Linked DNA regions of Sediminicoccus rosea. The protein of the gene in region 1 interacts with the protein of each later gene in a pairwise test. Links are inferred from orthologs where the notes say so. Each region holds a gene or a part of one and is shown on either strand. Other genes may lie near its edges.

Region 1 (5,157 bases):
GCCGGTGCGGCTGGCGATGGCAGCGGTCTCGGCCGAGACAAGCTCGGCGCGCTCCTCCAGCGAGAAGAGCGGCCCCTTGCCGATGTTCATGGCGACGCCGATGACCAGGCGGTCCACCAGCCGCGCGGCGCGGCCGATGACGTCGAGATGCCCATTGGTCACCGGGTCGAAGGTGCCCGGGTAAAGGGCGACGCGGTCAGTCATTCCGGGGTGGCTTCCTGTTCATTGTCCTCGGCTTCTTCGTCCAGGACGGGGAAGCAGCTCGTCACGCGCTCCGCCTCGTCCAGCCGTTGCAGCATGACGCCTTGCGACTGCCGCCCGGTCTTGCGCACCTGCTCCGCCTCGAAGCGGATGGCCTGGCCGCCATCGGTCATCAGCATGATGTGGTCGCCCGCCTGCACGGCGAAGCAGGCGACGACGGCGCTGCCGGTGCGGCGGCTCAGGCTGATGCCGTTGATGCCCTGCCCGCCGCGGCCGGTGACGCGATACTCATAGGCGCTGCTGCGCTTGCCGAAGCCGCGGTCGGTCACGGTCAGCAGGAACTGCTCGGCCGCCTCCAGCTCCGCGATGCGCTCGGCCGTCAGCGTGATCTCGGCGGCGCCGGCCTCCTCGGCTTCCTCCGGCGCGGGCGCGGGCTCCGCCGCCTCCTCCGTGCCTTCGGCGCGGCGCTTGTGCTTGAGGTAGGCCGCGCGCTCCTCGACCGTGGCATTCACATGGCCGAGCACCGCCAGCGCGATCACCTCGTCGCCCTTCGCGAGGCGGATGCCGCGCACGCCGGTCGAATCGCGCCCGGCGAAGACGCGCAGCGTGTCCGCATCGGCCACGAAACGGATCGCCTTGCCCTGGCGGGTGGCGAGCAGCACGTCATCGCCCTCGCGGCAGGTGGCGACACCGACCAGCGAATCGCCCTCCTCCAGCTTCATGGCGATGAGGCCGGAGGAGCGGACATTGCGGAAATCGCTCAGGCGGTTGCGCCGTACATCGCCGCTCTGGGTCGCGAAGACCAGGTGGAGGTGCTCCCACAGGCTTTCATCCTGCGGCAGCGGCAGCACGGCGGTGACGCTCTCGCCCTCCTGCAATTGCAGCACCTGGCGCAGCGAGCGGCCCTTGCCGTTCGTGCCGCCCTCCGGCAACTGCCAGACCTTCTCGCGGAAAGCGATGCCGCGGCTCGTGAAGAACAGCACCCATTGATGGGTGTGGCCCACGAAGCTGCGCACCACCACGTCATCGGCGCGCGTCGAGGCCGCGCTGCGCCCCTTGCCCCCGCGATTCTGCGCTCGGAACACATCGAGCGGCGTGCGCTTCACATAGCCATCGCGCGTCAGCGTCACGATCATCGAGGCCGGCGCGATCAGGCTCTCATCGTCAATATCGGCCGCGTGCTCGACGATGCGGGTCAGGCGCGGCTGGTGCAGCGTGCCGCGGATCGCCAGCAGCTCGTCCGTCATGACCTCCATGCGGCGCGGCCGGCTGGAGAGGATCTCCAGCAGCTCGACGATGCGCGCCCCCACTTCCTTCAGCTCGGCATCGATCTTCTCGCGCTCGAGCCCGGTGAGGCGTTGCAGGCGCAGCTCCAGGATGCCGCGGGCCTGCGCCTCGGTCAGGCGCATGGTGCCGGCGGGCGAGAGCTCATTGCCCTCGTCCTGCACGAGCGCCACCAGCGGCGCCACATCGGCCGCCGGCCAGTCGCGCGCCATCAGCGCCACGCGGGCGGCGGCGGCGTCCGGGCTTTCGCGGATCAGGCGGATCACCTCGTCGATGTTCGCCACCGCGATGGCGAGGCCGATCAGGTTGTGCGCCCGCTCCCGCGCCTTCATCAGGCGATGGCGCGAGCGGCGGAGGATGACTTCCTCGCGGAAGGCGATGAAGGCCTGCAGCGCCTCGCGGATGCCCATCTGCTGCGGGCGGCCGCCATTCAGCGCCAGGAAATTCACCGGGAAGCTGATCTGCAGCGAGGTCATCCGGTAGAGCTGGTTCAGCACCACCTCCGCCACCGCCTCGCGCTTCAGCTCGATCACGATGCGCAGGCCCGAGCGATCGCTCTCGTCGCGGAGGTCGCTGATGCCCTCGATGAGCTTGGAGCGCACCAGCTCCGCGATGCGCTCGATCAGCACCGACTTGTTCACCTGGTACGGGATCTCGTTGACGATGATGGCCTGGCGGCCACCCTTCATGTCCTCGATCACGCAATCGGCGCGCAGCGGGATGGAGCCGCGCCCCGTCTCGAAGGCGGAGCGGATGCCCGAGCGGCCGAGGATCAGGCCCCCCGTCGGGAAATCCGGGCCGGGGATGATCTCCATCAGCTCGGCCAGCGTCGTCTCCGGCTCGGCGATCAGCTTGAGCGTCGCGTTGATCACCTCGGTCGGGTTGTGCGGCGGGATGTTCGTCGCCATGCCGACGGCAATGCCGCCCGCGCCATTCACCAGCAGGTTCGGGAAGGCGGCCGGCAGGACGCGCGGCTCCTCGGCGCTTTCATCGTAGTTCGGGATGAAATCGACCGTGTCCTCGTCAATGCCCTCCAGCAGGGCGGCGGCGGACTTCGCCAGGCGCACCTCGGTGTAGCGCATGGCCGCCGGCGGGTCGCCGTCCATCGAGCCGAAATTGCCCTGGCCATCCACCAGCGGCACCCGCATCGAGAAGCCCTGCGCCATGCGGACCATGGCGTCGTAGATCGCAGAGTCGCCATGCGGGTGATACTTGCCCATCACGTCGCCGACGACGCGGGCCGATTTGCGGTGCGGCTTGTCGGCCGTGTAGCCCGCCTCGTGCATGGCGTAGAGGATGCGCCGGTGCACCGGCTTCAGCCCGTCCCGCACATCGGGCAGCGCGCGGCTGACGATGACGGACATCGCGTAGTCGAGATAGGAGCGGCGCATCTCCTCTTCGAGGGCGATGGGGGCCACGTCCATGGGCTTGGGGATTTCGTCGCTCAAATGGCTGGTCCTGGTTGGTTGGACACCCAGGGGCTCTGCCCCTGGACCCCGGCAGGAAACTCAGTTTCCTGCACCTTCGACAGATGGTGGTGCAGGAGGCTCGCCTCCTGCTGGGGGTGCGGGGGGCAAAGCCCCTCGCAACGCTCAGAACGGAATATCGTCATCCATATCCGGCTTCTTCCCCGCATCCCAGCCGCCCGAGCGCGGCGCGCCGCCGCGGGCCGGGGCCGAGCTGCGCTCCCCACCACCCGAATACCCGCCGCCGCCGCTGCGGCCCGAATACCCGCCCTCCTCGGCCATCTCGCCGCCACCACCCGAGGAACGGCCGCCAACCAGCGCCAGCTCGCCGCGATACTGCCGCAGGACGATCTCGGTCGTGTACTTGTCCTGGCCCGAGGCGTCCTGCCACTTCCGGGTCTCCAGCTGGCCCTCGATGTAGACCTCGCTGCCCTTCTTCAGATAGCGCTCGGCGATCTCGCCGAGCTTCTCGTTGAAGATGGCGACGGCATGCCACTCGGTCCGCTCCTGCTGGTTGCCCTCGCGGTCCTTGTAGCGCTCGCTGGTCGCGATCCGCAGATTCACGACCTTGCCGCCATTCTGGAAGTTGCGCACCTCCGGGTCCTTGCCGAGGCGGCCCAGGATGATCACCTTGTTCACACCGGCCATGCGCTGCGACTCCTTGCAATTTGGTTCCGGAACCTAGCTTTTCCGGATTGGCCGGGCCAGCCCCGCGCCAAGGCTTGGCACCCGCCCCTATTCTGGTGCAAAAGCACCGTGAACACAATGCGAACATTCTGCCTGGAGTGCCCCCCATGCCGCGCGACGCGCATCCCCCTGCCCAGGCGCCCCTGTCTGAGAACAAGACCGACCTGATCCGCATCCGCGGCGCCCGGCAGCACAATCTGAAATCGGTGGATCTCGACCTGCCGCGCGGCAAGCTCGTGGTGCTGACCGGCCTTTCCGGCTCCGGCAAGTCATCCCTGGCCTTCGACACCATCTACGCCGAGGGCCAGCGCCGCTACGTCGAATCGCTCAGCGCCTATGCGCGGCAATTCCTCCAGCTCATGCAGAAGCCCGATGTGGACAGCATCGAGGGCCTCTCGCCCGCCATCTCCATCGAGCAGAAGACCACCAGCCACAACCCGCGCTCCACCGTCGGCACGGTGACCGAGATCCATGACTACATGCGCCTGCTCTGGGCGCGCGTCGGCGTGCCCTACAGCCCCGCCACCGGCCTGCCGATCGAGGCTCAGACCGTCTCGCAGATGGTGGACCGCGTGATGGCCATGCCCGAGGGCACGCGGCTGCTGATCCTGGCGCCCGTCATCCGCGGCAAGAAGGGCGAGTACCGGAAGGAGCTCGCCGAATACCAGCGTCGCGGCTTCGAGCGCGTAAAGATCAACGGCACCCTCACCTTGATCAGCGAGGCCCCCAAGCTCGACAAGAAGCTGAAGCACGACATCGAGGTGGTGGTGGACCGCGTTGTGGTGCGTGACGGCCTGGCCCAGCGCCTGGCCGACAGCTTCGAGACCGCCTTGGCCCTGGCCGACGGCATCGCCTATGCCGAGAATGCCGATGGCGGCGAGCGCACCGTGTTCAGCCAGAAATTCGCCTGCCCCGTCTCCGGCTTCTCCATCGAGGAGATCGAGCCCCGCCTCTTCAGCTTCAACTCCCCCCAGGGCGCCTGCCCCACCTGCGACGGCCTGGGCACCGAAAGCTTCTTCGACCCCGCTCTGGTCATCCCCAACCCGGCGCTGAGCCTGAAGGAGGGCGCCATCGTCCCCTGGGCCGGCAATGCCAGCAGCCCCTATTACGACCAGACGCTGGTGAGCCTCGCCAAGCATCTCAAGATCGGCATGGAGACCGCCTGGGAAGACCTCCCCGAGGCCGCGCAGCACGCCATCCTGCATGGCACGGGCGGCGAGGCGGTGACGCTGCGCTACAAGGACGGGCTGCGCGCCTATGAGGTGCAGAAGCCCTTCGAGGGCGTGATCCGGAATCTCGAGCGCCGCTTCCGCGAGAGCGACAACCCATGGGTGCGCGAGGACATGGCGCGCTATCAGGCGGACAAGCCCTGCCACGCCTGCGGTGGCCATCGCCTGAAGCCGCAATCCCTGGCCGTGAAGGTCGCGGGCTGCCACATCGGCGAGGCCTCGGCCCTCTCCATCCGCCGCGCGAAGGATTGGTTCGCGGGGGTGATGGAAACGCTCACGCCGCAGCGCCA
Region 2 (3,872 bases), 3.1 Mb from region 1 along the record:
GATATCGCTCCTACGCCCAGGCGGAGCTGCGCTTTGCCGAGCCCATGCTGGTCTTCACCGGGCCCAATGGCGCGGGCAAGACGAACCTGCTGGAGGCGATCAGCCTGCTCGGCCCCGGGCGTGGCCTGCGCGGTGCGCGCATCGGCGACGTGGCGATGCAGGGCGGCGCGAGCTGGAGCGTCTCGGGCCACTTTGATGACGGGCTGGGCGGCTTCGAGATCGGCACCGGCAGCCTGGAGGAAGGCAGCGCCGACCGCCGCGCCTTCCGCCTGGATGGCGAGAAGCTGCGCGCCCAGGCGGAGCTGGCCGAGCGCGTCGCCGCCGTCTGGATCACGCCGCAGATGGACCGCCTGTTCCAGGAAAGTGCGGGCGGGCGCCGCCGCTTCCTGGATCGCCTCGCGATGGCGCTGGAGCCGCATCTGGCGCGCGAGGCGACGGCCTATGAATCCGCCATGGCCGGCCGCAACCGGCTGCTGCAGAAGGGCCGGGCCGAGCCCGCCTGGCTGGCCGCGCTGGAGGATGCGATGGCGCGGCACGGCATCGCCATCGCCGCCTCACGCCGCGCCCTGGTGGCGCGGCTGAACGCGGCCCAGGGGGGCGTCGCCGAAAGCGCCTTCCCCGCCGCCATCCTCGCGCTGCAATGCCCGGCGGCGGCGCTGCTGGAGGAGATGCCGGCGCTCGCGGCCGAGGAGGCGCTGCGCGATGCCTGGGCCGCCTCCCGCGCGCGGGATGCGGCGGCGGGCGCGACGCTGAGCGGCCCGCACCGGGCGGACCTGCTCTTCACCCATGCGGCCAAGGCCATGCCGGCCGGCCTGTGTTCGACCGGCGAGCAGAAGGCGCTGCTGATCTCGACCGTGCTGGCCCATGCCGGGCTGATCGCCGCCGCGCGCGGCTTCGCGCCCCTCCTGCTGCTGGATGAGGTGGCCGCGCATCTGGACGAGGCGCGGCGCGGCGCGCTGTTTGCCGCGCTGGCCGCGCTGCCCGCCCAGAGCTTCCTGACCGGCACGGATCCCGAGGTGTTCCACCCCCTGGCAGGCCGCGCCGCCCATTGGCGGATCGCTCCGGGGGAGGCCCATCCGGCGCCCCTGTCCCTCGGCGCGTAAATCGGGCATAAACCGTAGGTTCTTCCAGAGGTTTTCCGATTCCCGATGAGCAGCGATTCCCCGACCGGTGACGAGACCCCGAACCAGGTTTCGGACGCCGACTACACCGGCGCCTCGATCACCGTGCTGCGCGGCCTGGAGGCGGTGCGCAAGCGCCCCGGCATGTATATCGGCGACACGGATGACGGCTCGGGCCTGCACCACATGGCCTTCGAGATCATCGACAATTCGGTGGACGAAGCGCAGGCCGGCTATGCCAGCCGCGTGGATGTCGTGCTCAACGGCGATGGCAGCGTCTCCGTCACCGATGACGGGCGCGGCATCCCGGTGGACATCCACGCCGAGGAGGGGATTTCCGCGGCCGAGGTCGTGCTGACGCGGCTGCATGCCGGCGGCAAGTTCAACCAGAATTCCTACAAGGTCTCGGGCGGGTTGCACGGCGTGGGTGCCGCCGTGGTGAACGCGCTCAGCGAATGGATGGAAGTGCGCATCTGGCGCGGCGGGATCGAGCATTTCATCCGCTTCGAGCATGGCGACACGGTGCAGCCGCTCAAGGTGATCGGCCCGTCCGACCATCCGCAGGGCACGCAGGTGACCTTCAAGCCCTCGGCCGCGACCTTCACCCAGGTGGAATACGACTTCCATATCCTGGAGCGCCGCCTGCGCGAGCTGGCCTTCCTCAATTCGGGCCTCGCCATCACGCTGCGCGACGACCGCCACGTTCCCGCGCAGAGCGCCGAGTTCAAGTTCGATGGCGGCCTCGTCGCCTTCGTCGAATGGCTCGACAAGGGCAAGGAATCCCTCTTCAAGCCGCCGATCAGCGTCATCGCCAAGGAAGGCGACGGCATCCGCGTCGAGCTCGCGATGTGGTGGACCAATTCCCCGCGCGAGGTGATGCTCTGCTTCACCAACAACATCCCGCAGCGCGATGGCGGCTCGCACCAGGCGGGCTTCCGCCAGGCGCTGACCCGCATCGTCTCCAAATACGCCGAGGACCTGGCGAAGAAGGAGAAGATCGAGCTGGTCGGCGACGACATGCGCGAGGGGCTGACCTGCGTGCTCTCGGTCAAGGTGCCGGACCCGAAATTCAGCTCGCAGACCAAGGACAAGCTCGTCTCCTCCGAGGTGCAGCCGGTGGTGCACATGGCCGTCGCCGACGCGCTGTCGCACTGGTTCGAGACGCATCCGAAGGAGGCGAAGCTCGTCCTCGATCAGGTCGTCCTCAGCGCCGTCGCGCGCAAGGCGGCGCAGCTCGCGCGAGAGAAGGTGGGGCGCAAGAACGCGCTCGATATCTCCACGCTGCCCGGCAAGCTCGCCGACTGCCAGGAGAAGGACCCTACCAAGAGCGAGCTCTTCCTCGTCGAGGGTGACAGCGCGGGTGGCTCGGCCAAGCAGGGACGCAACCGCGCGAACCAGGCGATCCTGCCGCTCAAGGGCAAGATCCTGAACGTGGAACGCGCCCGCGTGGACAAGATGCTGGCGAGTGCGGAGATCGGCACGCTGATCACCGCGCTCGGCACCGGCATCGGCACGGGGGAGCCCGCGAAGGGTGGCTTCTCGGCCGACAAGCTGCGCTACCACAAGATCATCATCATGACGGACGCGGATGTGGACGGGTCGCACATCCGCACGCTGCTGCTGACCTTCTTCTTCCGCCAGATGCCCGAGCTGATCGAGCGCGGGCACCTCTACATCGCGCAGCCGCCGCTCTACCGCGCCAAGCGCGGCAATGAGGAGCGCTACCTCAAGGATGACCGCGCGCTGGAGGACTACCTGATCGAGAAGGCGACGGCGGGGGCGCGCATGACGCTGGCCGATGGCCGCGTCGTCACCGGCGACGAGCTGGCCGAGGTGGTGGAGGGGCTGCGCCAGACCACCTCGCGCATCCGTCGCCTCGCCGCCAATGTACCCGTCGAGATCGTCGAGCAAGCGGCGATGGCGGGCATCCTCACGCCCGACCAGCAGCGCGCCATGGAGGGCGCGCAGGATTTCGTGACGCGCCTCGATGCCATGGCGCCGCCAGCCGAGCGCGGCTGGAAGGCCTCGGTGGACGAGGCCGGCATCCACATCCACCGCATGGTGCGCGGCGTGGCCGAGCGCCACACGCTGACGGTCGCGGCGCTCCGCAGCAGCGAGGCGCGTTGGCTGGATGACCGCCGCGCCAAGCTCCGCGCGGAGTTCGAAGCGGGCGCGAAGCTCGCCTTCGAGGGGCAGGAGGCGGCCGTGCGCGGCCCTCTCGCCGCCTTCGACCGCATCCTGGCGCAGGGCCGGCGCGGCCTCTCCTTCCAGCGCTTCAAGGGCCTGGGCGAGATGAACCCCGACCAGCTCTGGAAGACCACGCTGGACCCGGCGGTACGCACGCTGCTGCAGGTGCGGGTGGACGATGCCGAGGATGCCGAGAGCGTCTTCTCCACGCTGATGGGCGATGTGGTGGAGCCGCGCCGCGACTTCATCGTCGGCAATGCCCTGAAGGTCGCCAACCTCGACGTGTGAGGGTGGAGCGCGGCCGCTCCATCGGCCGCGCCGATCCTGGTGATCGTTTCCGCAGCGTTTTATCTATCGCGTCTCGCGCGCATAGTCTCGCTCGTGGGAGATGACCTCCACGCGAAAAGGAGACGGTGCCATGACGTTCTTTGCCAGGACCACTGCCCTCGCCGCCGCGGCCGCCGCGGTGATGAGCCTCGCCCAGCCGGCGCCGGCCGCCGCCCAGGGCCTGCCGACCTACTGCGACAATGTGCTGTCCACGAACTCGCTCTACGCCAACGTCAT

What was found. The genes of interacting proteins can lie anywhere in the genome.
Region 2: the proteins of gyrA (region 1) and gyrB interact in binary tests that used the Escherichia coli proteins (3 or more experiments, as listed by UniProt). The link is inferred for Sediminicoccus rosea from one-to-one orthologs.

What each region holds. Positions count from the first base shown.
Region 1 is NZ_CP137852.1:4,036,986-4,042,142, forward strand. Bases 1-3,299 are described here. They hold gyrA (DNA gyrase subunit A), read right to left. Parts: upstream 2,910-3,299; coding sequence 201-2,909; downstream 1-200. Other genes in these bases: coaD (pantetheine-phosphate adenylyltransferase), read right to left, coding at 1-204; ssb (single-stranded DNA-binding protein), read right to left, coding at 3,078-3,299. In the rest of the region: more of ssb, read right to left, coding at 3,300-3,599; excinuclease ABC subunit UvrA, read left to right, coding at 3,746-5,157. UniProt on the Escherichia coli protein: A type II topoisomerase that negatively supercoils closed circular double-stranded (ds) DNA in an ATP-dependent manner to maintain chromosomes in an underwound state.
Region 2 is NZ_CP137852.1:922,409-926,280, forward strand. The notes cover bases 806-3,872. They hold gyrB (DNA topoisomerase (ATP-hydrolyzing) subunit B), read left to right. Parts: upstream 806-1,148; coding sequence 1,149-3,596; downstream 3,597-3,872. Other genes in these bases: recF (DNA replication/repair protein RecF), read left to right, coding at 806-1,103; R9Z33_RS04335 (hypothetical protein), read left to right, coding at 3,727-3,872. Also shown: more of recF, read left to right, coding at 1-805. UniProt on the Escherichia coli protein: DNA gyrase negatively supercoils closed circular double-stranded DNA in an ATP-dependent manner to maintain chromosomes in an underwound state.